3 linked regions of the Alkalilimnicola ehrlichii MLHE-1 genome follow. The main gene of each other region encodes a partner of the protein of the gene in region 3 in a complex. Links are inferred from orthologs where the notes say so. Each region holds a gene or a part of one and is shown on either strand. Other genes may lie near its edges. The genes, in order: holA, holB and dnaX.

Region 1 (3,041 bases), 1.3 Mb from region 3 along the record:
ACGTGACCCACGTCTGCTGGCAGGCCCTGGGCCATGATGAGGCGGTGATCGATGCCCGCTGGCCGGCGGTGGACGAGTCGGCGCTGACCCGCGACACCATTGAGCTGGTGGTGCAGGTCAACGGCAAACTGCGCAGCCGGCTGCAGCTGCCCGCCGACGCCGACAAGGCGGCGGCCGAAGCGGCGGCCCTGGCGGACGAAAAGGTGCAGCGCTTCACCGAGGGCAAGACGGTGCGCAAGGTGATTGTGGTGCCGGGTAAACTGGTGAATATTGTCGCCAACTGACCCGCCGGCGCCGCGGCGCCACGCCACCACCGACCCATGCCCATGGGGGGAAGGAGAATGAACCGCCCGGCAACGCTTGGAATGGCCCTGCTGCTGGCCCTGCTGCTCAGCGCCTGCGGCTGGCAACTGCGCGGCGTTGGCGGCGGTGCCGCCGGTCTTGATGGCACCGCGGTCTACGTGGCCGGCAGCCCGGCGCGGGCGTTGCAGGACGCCGTGGACGAGGGCCTGTCGGTGAGCGGCGCGCGGCAGGTGGATAGCGCGGAGGCCGCCGACCTGGTGCTGCGCATCGTCGGCGACGCCCGCGAGCGGCGGACCCTGACCGTGGACCGCGATATCCGCGCGCGGGAGTACGAACTGCGTTACCGCCTGACCTTCGAACTGGACAACGCCGACGGCGAACACCTGCTGGCACGCAGCCAGGTCAACGCCGTCCGCGGCTTCCGCGCCGATCGGGACGACCCGGTGGGCACCGAGGGGCGTGAGGAGGAGTTGCTCATCGACCTGCGCCGGGACGCCGTGCGCCTGATGCTGCTGCAGGTCGCGGCCCACCGGGACGCCGAGCCGATCACCGACGACAACGCCGCAGCGGCGGACTGACCGTGCAGATCAAACCCCACGACATCGCCCGCCACCTCGAGCGCGACCTGCTGCCCGCCTACCTGGTGGCCGGCGATGAGCCGCTGCTCATCCAGGAGAGTGTGGACGCCATCCGCGCCACGGCCCGGGCGCAGGGCTACGACGAGCGCGAGGTGCTGGAGGTGGAGCCCGGCTTCGAGTGGGAGCGGCTGCACCACGCTGCCGGCAACCTCTCGTTGTTCTCCGAGCGGCGGCTGATCGAACTGCGCCTGCCCGACGGCAAGCCCGGCAGCCAGGGCGCCAAGGCCATCCAGGGCTACTGCCGGCAGGCGCCGCCCGACACCCTGCTGCTGGTGATCAGCGGCCGGTTGCCCGGAAAGACGCGGCAGAGCGCCTGGGTGAAGGCCCTGGAGGGGTTGGGGGCGATGGTGTACTGCTGGCCCGTGGGCGGGCATGAGTTCCCCGGCTGGCTGCGCCGGCGGCTTCAGGCCCACGGCCTGCAGCCCAGTGACGACGCCGTGGACCTTCTGGTGGCGCGCTCCGAGGGCAATCTGCTGGCCGCCAACCAGGAGATCGAAAAGCTGGCCCTGCTGCACGGCAGCGGTCCGTTGGATGGCGATACCGCCGCCGCTGCGGTGGCGGACAGCGCCCGCTATGAGCTCAACGACCTGGGTGACGCCATGCTGGCGGGCGAGCGCGGCCGCGCTTACCACGTGCTGCAGGGCTTGCGCGAGGAGGGCACGGCGGCCCCGCTGGTCCTCTGGGCCCTGGCCCGGGACCTGCGGGCGGTGGCCGACCTGCGCTGCAAGCGCCCGCCGCGACCGGAGTGGGAGCGCTTCCTGCGGGCCCACGGTGTCTTCAAACCGCGGGTGCCGCGGGTGGTGGGCGCCGCCCGGCGGGGCCGGCGCGAGGACTGGCTGCACCTGCTGGCCCGCTGTGCCGGCGTGGACCGCACCGTCAAGGGGGTCGGCGAGGGCCGGCCCTGGGATGAACTGGCCCGGCTGGTGGACGCCGCCGCCCGCCTGGCCGCGGCGGGATGAGTCTGGCCCGCACAGCATATAAACTACCCGGTAGGTACCGTCACCCCAAGCCAACAGGACGAACCTCAGCCTCATGACCGAAGACATCCGTGCTTACATGCAGACCCTGGGCCGGCAGGCCCGCGAGGCCGCTCGCGAGATGGCTCGTGCCGACACCGGCCACAAGAACGCCGCGCTCCATGCCATGGCGGACGCCCTGGAGGAGCACGCCGGTGATCTCAAGCGCGCCAACGCCGACGACCTGGAGAACGGCCGCGCCAACAACCTGGACCCGGCCCTGCTGGACCGCCTGGAGTTGAACGATGAGCGCATCCACGGCATGGCCGAGGGGCTGCGCCAGATCGCCGCGTTGCCTGATCCGGTGGGGGCCATCCGTGATCTGGCCTTCCGCCCCTCCGGCATTCAGGTGGGCCGGATGCGGGTGCCGCTGGGGGTCATCGGCATTATCTACGAATCGCGCCCCAATGTGACCGCCGACGCCGCCGCCCTCTGCCTGAAGAGCGGCAATGCCGCGATCCTGCGCGGCGGTTCCGAGGCCCGCCACTCCAACGCCGCCATCGCCGCCTGCGTGCGCGCCGGGCTGAAGCGCGCCGGGCTGCCCGGAGAGGCCGTGCAGGTGGTGGAGACCACCGACCGGGCCGCCGTCGGCGAGCTGATCCGCATGGACGAGTACGTGGACGTGCTGGTGCCGCGCGGGGGCAAGGGCCTGATTGAGCGGATCACCGCCGAGGCCACCGTACCGGTGATCAAGCACCTGGACGGGATCTGCCACGTCTACATCGACGACTCCGCCGACCCGGCGAAGGCCATCAGCGTGGCCTACAACGCCAAGACCCAGCGGCTGGGGACCTGCAACACCATGGAGACCCTGCTGGTGGCCGAGGCCATCGCCGAGCGGGTGCTGCCCGAATTGGCCCGCCGCTACCGCGAGTCGGAGGTGGAGCTGCGCGGCTGTGAGGCCACCCGCCGGCTGATCCCGGATGCGGTGCCGGCCACCAAGGAGGACTGGTCCACCGAGTACCTGGACGCCATCGTCTCCATCCGCATCGTGCCCGGCCTCGATGAGGCCATCGAGCATATCGCCCGGCACAGCTCCGGCCACACCGAGAGCATCCTCACCGAGGACTGGTCCCGGGCCCGG
Region 2 (3,150 bases), 100 kb from region 3 along the record:
GAGACCGGGCGGGACGGGGAGCGGGCGAAGGTGGCCGGCGTCTTCACCCGGCGGCTGGAAAAGGGCATGCGCCTGCAGACCGACCCGACGGTCATCTACGGCATGGGTGAGGCCTATGACGGGCGCATACGCAGCGCCGATCTGCGCCGGGACACGCCTTATAACACCTACACCCGCCACGGCCTGCCCCCGACGCCCATTGCCATGCCCGGCAGCGCCTCGATCCGCGCGGCCGTGAACCCGGCGGACCACGACTACCTCTACTTCGTCTCGCGCGGCGACGGCAGCCACCAATTCTCCCGCACCCTGGCGGAACACAACCGTGCCGTGCGCCGCTACATTCTGGGGGAGGGCGAATGACCCGGGGCCGTTTTATCACGCTGGAGGGGCTGGAAGGGGCGGGTAAGAGCACCGCCCTGACCCGCGTGCGGGAGTACCTGCAACGGCAGGGGATCGACGCGGTGATGACCAGGGAGCCCGGCGGCACCCCGTTGGGGGAACGCATCCGGGCGTTGCTGCTCGGTCAGTCGGAGCCGCCCATGGCCCCCGCCACCGAGGCGTTACTCATGTTCGCGGCCCGCTCCGAGCACCTGGACAAACGGATCTGGCCGGCCCTGGAGCGGGGCCAGTGGGTGGTCTGCGACCGTTTCACCGACGCCAGTTACGCCTACCAGGGCTGGGGCCGGGGTCTCGGTGCCGAACGGATTGCAGCATTGGAGGACTGGACCCAGGGTGCGCTGCGCCCGGACCTGACACTCTGGCTGGATGTGCCGGTGGAAACCGGCCTGGCTCGCGCCGCCGGCCGGGGCGAGGCCCCCGACCGCTTCGAGCAGGAGCGGGACGGGTTCTTCGAGCGCGTGCACGAAGGTTACGCGGCGTTGGCAGAACGCTTCCCCGAGCGCATCCGGCGGGTGGATGCCGGTCAACCCCTGGAGGCCGTGTTAACTGCCTTGGAGGAGGCCCTGGCCTCGGCGGTCACGCGCTGGCTCAGCGGCACGGAGGCGCACTGATGGCGGATACCCCAGCCAGCGAGCTGGCGGAACCGGCTTGGACCCCACCGACCGGATCGGTGCCGGAGTGGCTCGACGACAGGCTCTCGGAACTGTTGCGCCAGGCGGCGTCCGGGCAGCTGCCACACGCGCTGTTGCTGGCCGGGCCTGCGGGCACCGGTAAGTCGCTGCTGGGTGGCCACCTGGTGCGTGCCTTGCTCTGTCACCAGCCGGGCGAGGGGGGCCGGGCCTGCGGGCGTTGTGAATCGTGTCGCGCGCTGGCTCGGGGCCTGCACCCGGATTTCCGCCACTTGGCGCCCGAGGAGCGGGCGGTGATTACCGTCGATGCGGTGCGTGCCCTCGGACGCTTTCTCAACCTGAGTGCGCGGTTCGGTGGATGGCGGATCGCACTGATCGATCCGGCGGACACCCTGACCGTCAATGCGGCCAACAGCCTGCTGAAGACCCTCGAGGAACCGCCCGCCACCACTCTCCTGGTATTGGTGAGCTCACGCCCGGCGCAACTGCCCGCCACCATCCGCAGTCGCTGCCGCCACCTGACGATACCGGTCCCGCCCGCGGAGAGGGCCTTGAGCGGGTTGCGGGGCCAGGGGCTGACCGTCACCGAGCGCACCTTGGCGCTGGCCGGGGGGGCGCCCTTCCGGGGGCTGGCCTGGGAGGAGGCGGGGCTACCCGAGCGATTGGATCGCCTCGCCGCGGATCTGCTCGCCCTGCACCAGGGCCGCCAGGACCCGATCGCGCTGGCCCGCGACTGGGCCGACCTGGACCTTCCGGTGTTTCTGGATGTGTTGGCCACCCTGCTCGCCGAACTGGCCCGGTTCCAGGCCGGGGGGGCGGAGGCGAGCCGTGCTGCGCCCGCCGCCCCGCTCCGGGCGCTGGCGGCGGAGACAACCCCGACCGCCGTCCTCGGCCACCTGGAGGCGGTCCACGAGGCCCAGTACCGCCAGGGCCACCCGCTCAATCCGCAGTTGGTCAGGGAGTCGTTGCTGGTGGGTTGGTTGGAAGCGGTCTGACGCCGCTGCCCTGCGCCGGTTTCAATCCCGGGGCGGGCGTGGGAGACTAACGGCAGGGAGGAGAGCAGCGTATGGCGGAAACACCTCGTAAGCCCCGTAGTCGTCACGGCATTCTGTCCTTGTCCATCAAGGACAAGTCGGCCCTCTATGCCGCCTATATGCCGTTCCTGAAAAACGGTGGCCTCTTCGTGCCCAACAGCAAAAGCTACCAGCTCGGCGACGAGGTCTTCATGCTGCTCTCGCTCATGGAGGAGTCGGAGAAGATCCCGGTGGTCGGGCGCATCGCCTGGATCACCCCCCAGGGGGCCCAAGGCAACCGCACCGCCGGCGTCGGGGTGCAGTTCTCCGACAAGGACAACGGCGCCGCCCGCCGCAAGATTGAGGAGTACCTGGCCGGCGCCCTGGAGTCGGACCGCCCCACCCACACCATGTGAGGCCTCGCGGTGCCTGCCCCGCCCGCTCAAGCCCGGCAGTGGGGCAGGGCGGCGAGGAGTTGCTCGGTGGCGTACTCCAGGCGGGTTGGCTCGGTGTAAAAATGGGGCGAGAAACGCACGCCGCCCATGCGGTGGGCGGCGACCACACCCGCCGATGAGAGCCGTTTCCACAGTGCACGGGCATCCGCCCCCGGGGCCCGGAAGGTGACGATGCCCGCGTGGCGCCCCCCCTCCCGGGGCGTGATCAGCTCCAGTTCCGGCCGTTGATCCACCCAGTCCATCAGGTGGCGGGTGTTATCGAGCACGTTCTCGGCGATCGTGTCCGGCCCCACCTCCAGCAGCAGGCTGACGCTGGCCACCAGCGCGTGCACCCCGAGCATATTGGGGCTGCCGCACTCGAAGCGACGGGCACTGGCGGCCGGCGCCCAGTCACTACGGTCGTAGTCCCCCGCGTGCTCCACCATGTGCCAGCCGTACTGATAGAGCTGGAGCTGGCCGATCAGCTCCGGGCGGACGTACATAAAACCCAACCCCTCCGGGCCCAGCAGCCACTTGTGCCCATCCGCCACCACAAAATCCGGCGCCAGCGCCGCCACATCCAGGGGCAGCGCCCCCAGGCTCTGGATCCCGTCGACGCAGCAGAGCACCCCCCGCTCCCGGCAGGCGGTGACCAGGCGCGCGATGTCCATCCGC
Region 3 (3,050 bases):
CTCCCCCGTCCTCGCGGCCGGGCACGGGGTCGACCCCATGCCCGCCCCAGGGGTGGCAGCGCAGGAACCGGCGCAGCGCCATCCAGCCGCCGCGCACCGGCCCGTGCACCTGCAGGGCCTCCACCGCATAGTGGGAGCAGGTGGGCCAGTAGCGGCAGCGCGGGCCGATCAGGGGCGAGATCCCGTACTGATAGACACGGACCAGACCGATCAGCAGCAGGGTCAATGGGTTCTTGCGCATGAGCGGGGTTACCGGGCGATGGTGGATGGGGCATCCGAGGCCAGCCACTTGGCGTGATCGGATTGTCATGGTAACGTCTCCGCGCTGCCTACCCAAGGCAGGGTCCGTACCAAACGGGCCGCCATTATGGCGGCGGTGCCGGTCCCCTCGCGACGATAAACCGTGAATTCCGTCAGGCCCGGAAGGGAGCAGCGGCAGCGGTGGACTCGGGCGCCGGGGTGTGGCTGGTATCCGCCGCCTCCATCTATCCGCAGCGCACTGCTCCCCTGAACCGGTGGCGCACCGCCCCCACCACCCGTACACTTTGTAGCCTCGCTCCGCAGACAGCAGGAAACCATGGCTTACCAGGTACTCGCCCGCAAGTGGCGACCGCGCACCTTCTCCGAGATGGCCGGGCAGGAGCACGTGCTGCGCGCCCTGGTCAACGCCCTGGAGCAGCAGCGCCTGCACCACGCCTACCTGTTCACCGGCACCCGCGGCGTGGGCAAGACCACCGTGGCCCGGATCCTGGCCAAGTGCCTGAACTGCGAGCAGGGCGTGACCGCCGAGCCCTGCGGGACCTGCGATGCGTGCCGGGAGCTGGACGCCGGCCGCTTCGTGGACCTGATCGAAGTGGACGCCGCCTCGCGCACCAAGGTGGAGGACACCCGCGAGCTGCTCGATAACGTGCAGTACGCGCCCACCCGGGGCCGCTACAAGATCTACCTCATCGACGAGGTGCACATGCTCTCCGGGCACAGCTTCAACGCCCTGTTGAAGACCCTGGAGGAGCCGCCGCCGCACGTGAAGTTCCTGCTCGCGACCACCGACCCGCAGAAGCTGCCGGTCACCATTCTGTCGCGCTGCCTGCAGTTCAACCTCAAGAACCTGCCGGGTGGCCTGGTGGCGGACTACCTGCACACGGTGGTCGAGCAGGAGGGGGTGGCGGCCGAGCCACAGGCCCTGGCGCGGCTGGGGCAGGCGGCCAAGGGCAGCATGCGCGATGCGCTCTCCCTGCTGGATCAGGCCATCGCCTTCGGCGCCGGCGCGGTTCGCGAGGACGAGGTCTGTGCCATGCTCGGCACCATTGACCGCGGGTTCGTGCTCGAGGCGCTGGAGGCATTGGCCGCGGGCGACGGGCGGGCGCTGCTGGCGGTGACGGCGCGGATGAGCGAGCGGGCCCCCGACTTCAGCGACGCCCTGGATGAGCTCCTGCACTGCCTGCACCAGCTGGCCCTGCTCCAGGTGGTGCCCGAGGCACTGCCCGCTGGCGACCCCGATGCGGACCGGCTGCGGGATCTGGCCGCAAGGCTGCCGGCGGAGGATGTGCAGCTTTACTACCAAATCGCCCTCAATGGGCGGCGTGACCTGCCGCTGGCGCCCGAGGGCCGCACCGGCTTCGAGATGGTGCTGCTGCGCATGCTGGCCTTCCAGCCGGTGACCGGGACCGCAGTGGCGGCGACCGGCGGGGCGGGGGCAGACGCCCCGCCAGCGGCAGCGGCGGGTTCACCGCGGTCCCAGGCCGCCCCCAAGGCGACGCGGCCCCGGCGGGAGGCCCACCCGTCGCCGACCCCGACAGAACGGGCGGAGCCCGCGGCCGCTCCGGCGGGTGGGTCGCCGCCGCCCGAGCAGGGCGGGGGGCTGGGCGGTTACCGTGAGGCGCTCATGCGGGCGGCGCGGGGCCAGGCGGTCGAGCCGGATGGCCCCGCACCGGCACCGGCCGACCCGTCGGCCGCCGCTGAGCCGGCCCCTGCCGGGGGGCGCGAACCGGCCGCGGGGCTGACGGACCCGCCGGCCTGGGCCGAAGGCCCGCCGGTTAGCGACGAGGAGCCGCCGCCGATCGGCGCTCAGCCCGCGGCCGCCGAGACCGCGCCGGAGACGACGGCGCCGGACGATGCGGGGATCACGCCGGAAACCTGGCCCTGGCGCGCCCGCGACCTGCCGCTGGACGGCGCCCTCCGACAGTTTGCCGCGCACTGTGAGTGGGTCGGTGAGGAGGAGGGCCGTGTTATCCTTCGTCTCGATAGCGGCCACGGGATGCTGCGCACCCCGGCGCTGGAGGCGGAGCTGGCCCAGGTGCTCGGCGACTACCTGGGCCGGGCGGTGCGTCTGGATGTCCGGCTCGAGTCGCCGCACCGGGACACACCGGCCACGGTCGCCCGGAGGGAACGCGCCGAACGGCTGCGGGCCGCCCGCGAATCGCTGGAGAATGACCCGAACGTCGCCCGGCTGCACCAGCGCTTCGGCGCCGAGTTGCTGCCGGACACGGTCAGGCCCCGGAAGGGGGCTGACCCGGCCACGTGATCTGTAACAGCCCAAGATGAGGAACAAGCCATGAGGGGCGGAATCGGTAACATGATGAAGCAGGCCCAGAAGCTCCAGGAGGAGCTGAAGAAGGCCCAGGAAGAGATCGCCAAGATGGAGGTCACCGGGGAGTCCGGTGGCGGGATGGTGGCGGTGACCATCAACGGCAAGCACGAGGCGCGTCGGGTCAGTATCGACCCCAGCCTGTTCGAGGACGACCGCGAGATGGTCGAGGATCTGGTGGCGGCGGCCTTCAACGACGCCGTGCACAAGCTGGAGCAGGAGAGCCAGCAGCGTATGGCAGGCCTGAGCGAGGGTATGAACCTGCCCTCGGGCTTCAAGCTCCCGTTCTGAAGCGCGAATGCGCTACTCCCCGCTGATCGACCAGCTCATTGAGAGCCTGCGCTGCCTGCCCGGGGTCGGCCCCCGGTCGGCGCAGCGCATGGCCTTTCATCTGCTGCAGCGGGACCGCGACGGCGGGCGCCGGCTCGCCACGGCGATCCGCGAGGCCATGGACCAGGTGGGC

What was found.
Region 1: the proteins of dnaX (region 3) and holA are in contact, whole or in part, in a cryo-EM structure (PDB 8GIZ), measured with the Escherichia coli proteins. The link is inferred for Alkalilimnicola ehrlichii MLHE-1 from one-to-one orthologs.
Region 2: the proteins of dnaX (region 3) and holB are in contact, whole or in part, in a cryo-EM structure (PDB 8GIZ), measured with the Escherichia coli proteins. The link is inferred for Alkalilimnicola ehrlichii MLHE-1 from one-to-one orthologs.

The regions. Positions count from the first base shown.
Region 1 is NC_008340.1:448,371-451,411, forward strand. Bases 1-2,891 are described here. They hold holA (DNA polymerase III subunit delta), read left to right. Parts: upstream 1-883; coding sequence 884-1,900; downstream 1,901-2,891. Other genes in these bases: leuS (leucine--tRNA ligase), read left to right, coding at 1-284; MLG_RS02015 (LPS-assembly lipoprotein LptE), read left to right, coding at 342-881; MLG_RS02025 (glutamate-5-semialdehyde dehydrogenase), read left to right, coding at 1,974-2,891. In the rest of the region: more of MLG_RS02025, read left to right, coding at 2,892-3,041. UniProt on the Escherichia coli protein: Part of the beta sliding clamp loading complex, which hydrolyzes ATP to load the beta clamp onto primed DNA to form the DNA replication pre-initiation complex.
Region 2 is NC_008340.1:1,620,111-1,623,260, reverse strand. Bases 17-3,016 are described here. They hold holB (DNA polymerase III subunit delta'), read left to right. Parts: upstream 17-1,009; coding sequence 1,010-2,023; downstream 2,024-3,016. Other genes in these bases: MLG_RS07215 (aminotransferase class V-fold PLP-dependent enzyme), read right to left, coding at 2,484-3,016; MLG_RS07220 (PilZ domain-containing protein), read left to right, coding at 2,095-2,457; tmk (dTMP kinase), read left to right, coding at 357-1,010; mltG (endolytic transglycosylase MltG), read left to right, coding at 17-360. In the rest of the region: more of mltG, read left to right, coding at 1-16; more of MLG_RS07215, read right to left, coding at 3,017-3,150. UniProt on the Escherichia coli protein: Part of the beta sliding clamp loading complex, which hydrolyzes ATP to load the beta clamp onto primed DNA to form the DNA replication pre-initiation complex.
Region 3 is NC_008340.1:1,721,349-1,724,398, reverse strand. What follows is about bases 151-3,050. They hold dnaX (DNA polymerase III subunit gamma/tau), read left to right. Parts: upstream 151-577; coding sequence 578-2,524; downstream 2,525-3,050. Other genes in these bases: recR (recombination mediator RecR), read left to right, coding at 2,886-3,050; MLG_RS07700 (YbaB/EbfC family nucleoid-associated protein), read left to right, coding at 2,555-2,878; yidD (membrane protein insertion efficiency factor YidD), read right to left, coding at 151-310. In the rest of the region: more of yidD, read right to left, coding at 1-150. UniProt on the Escherichia coli protein: Part of the beta sliding clamp loading complex, which hydrolyzes ATP to load the beta clamp onto primed DNA to form the DNA replication pre-initiation complex.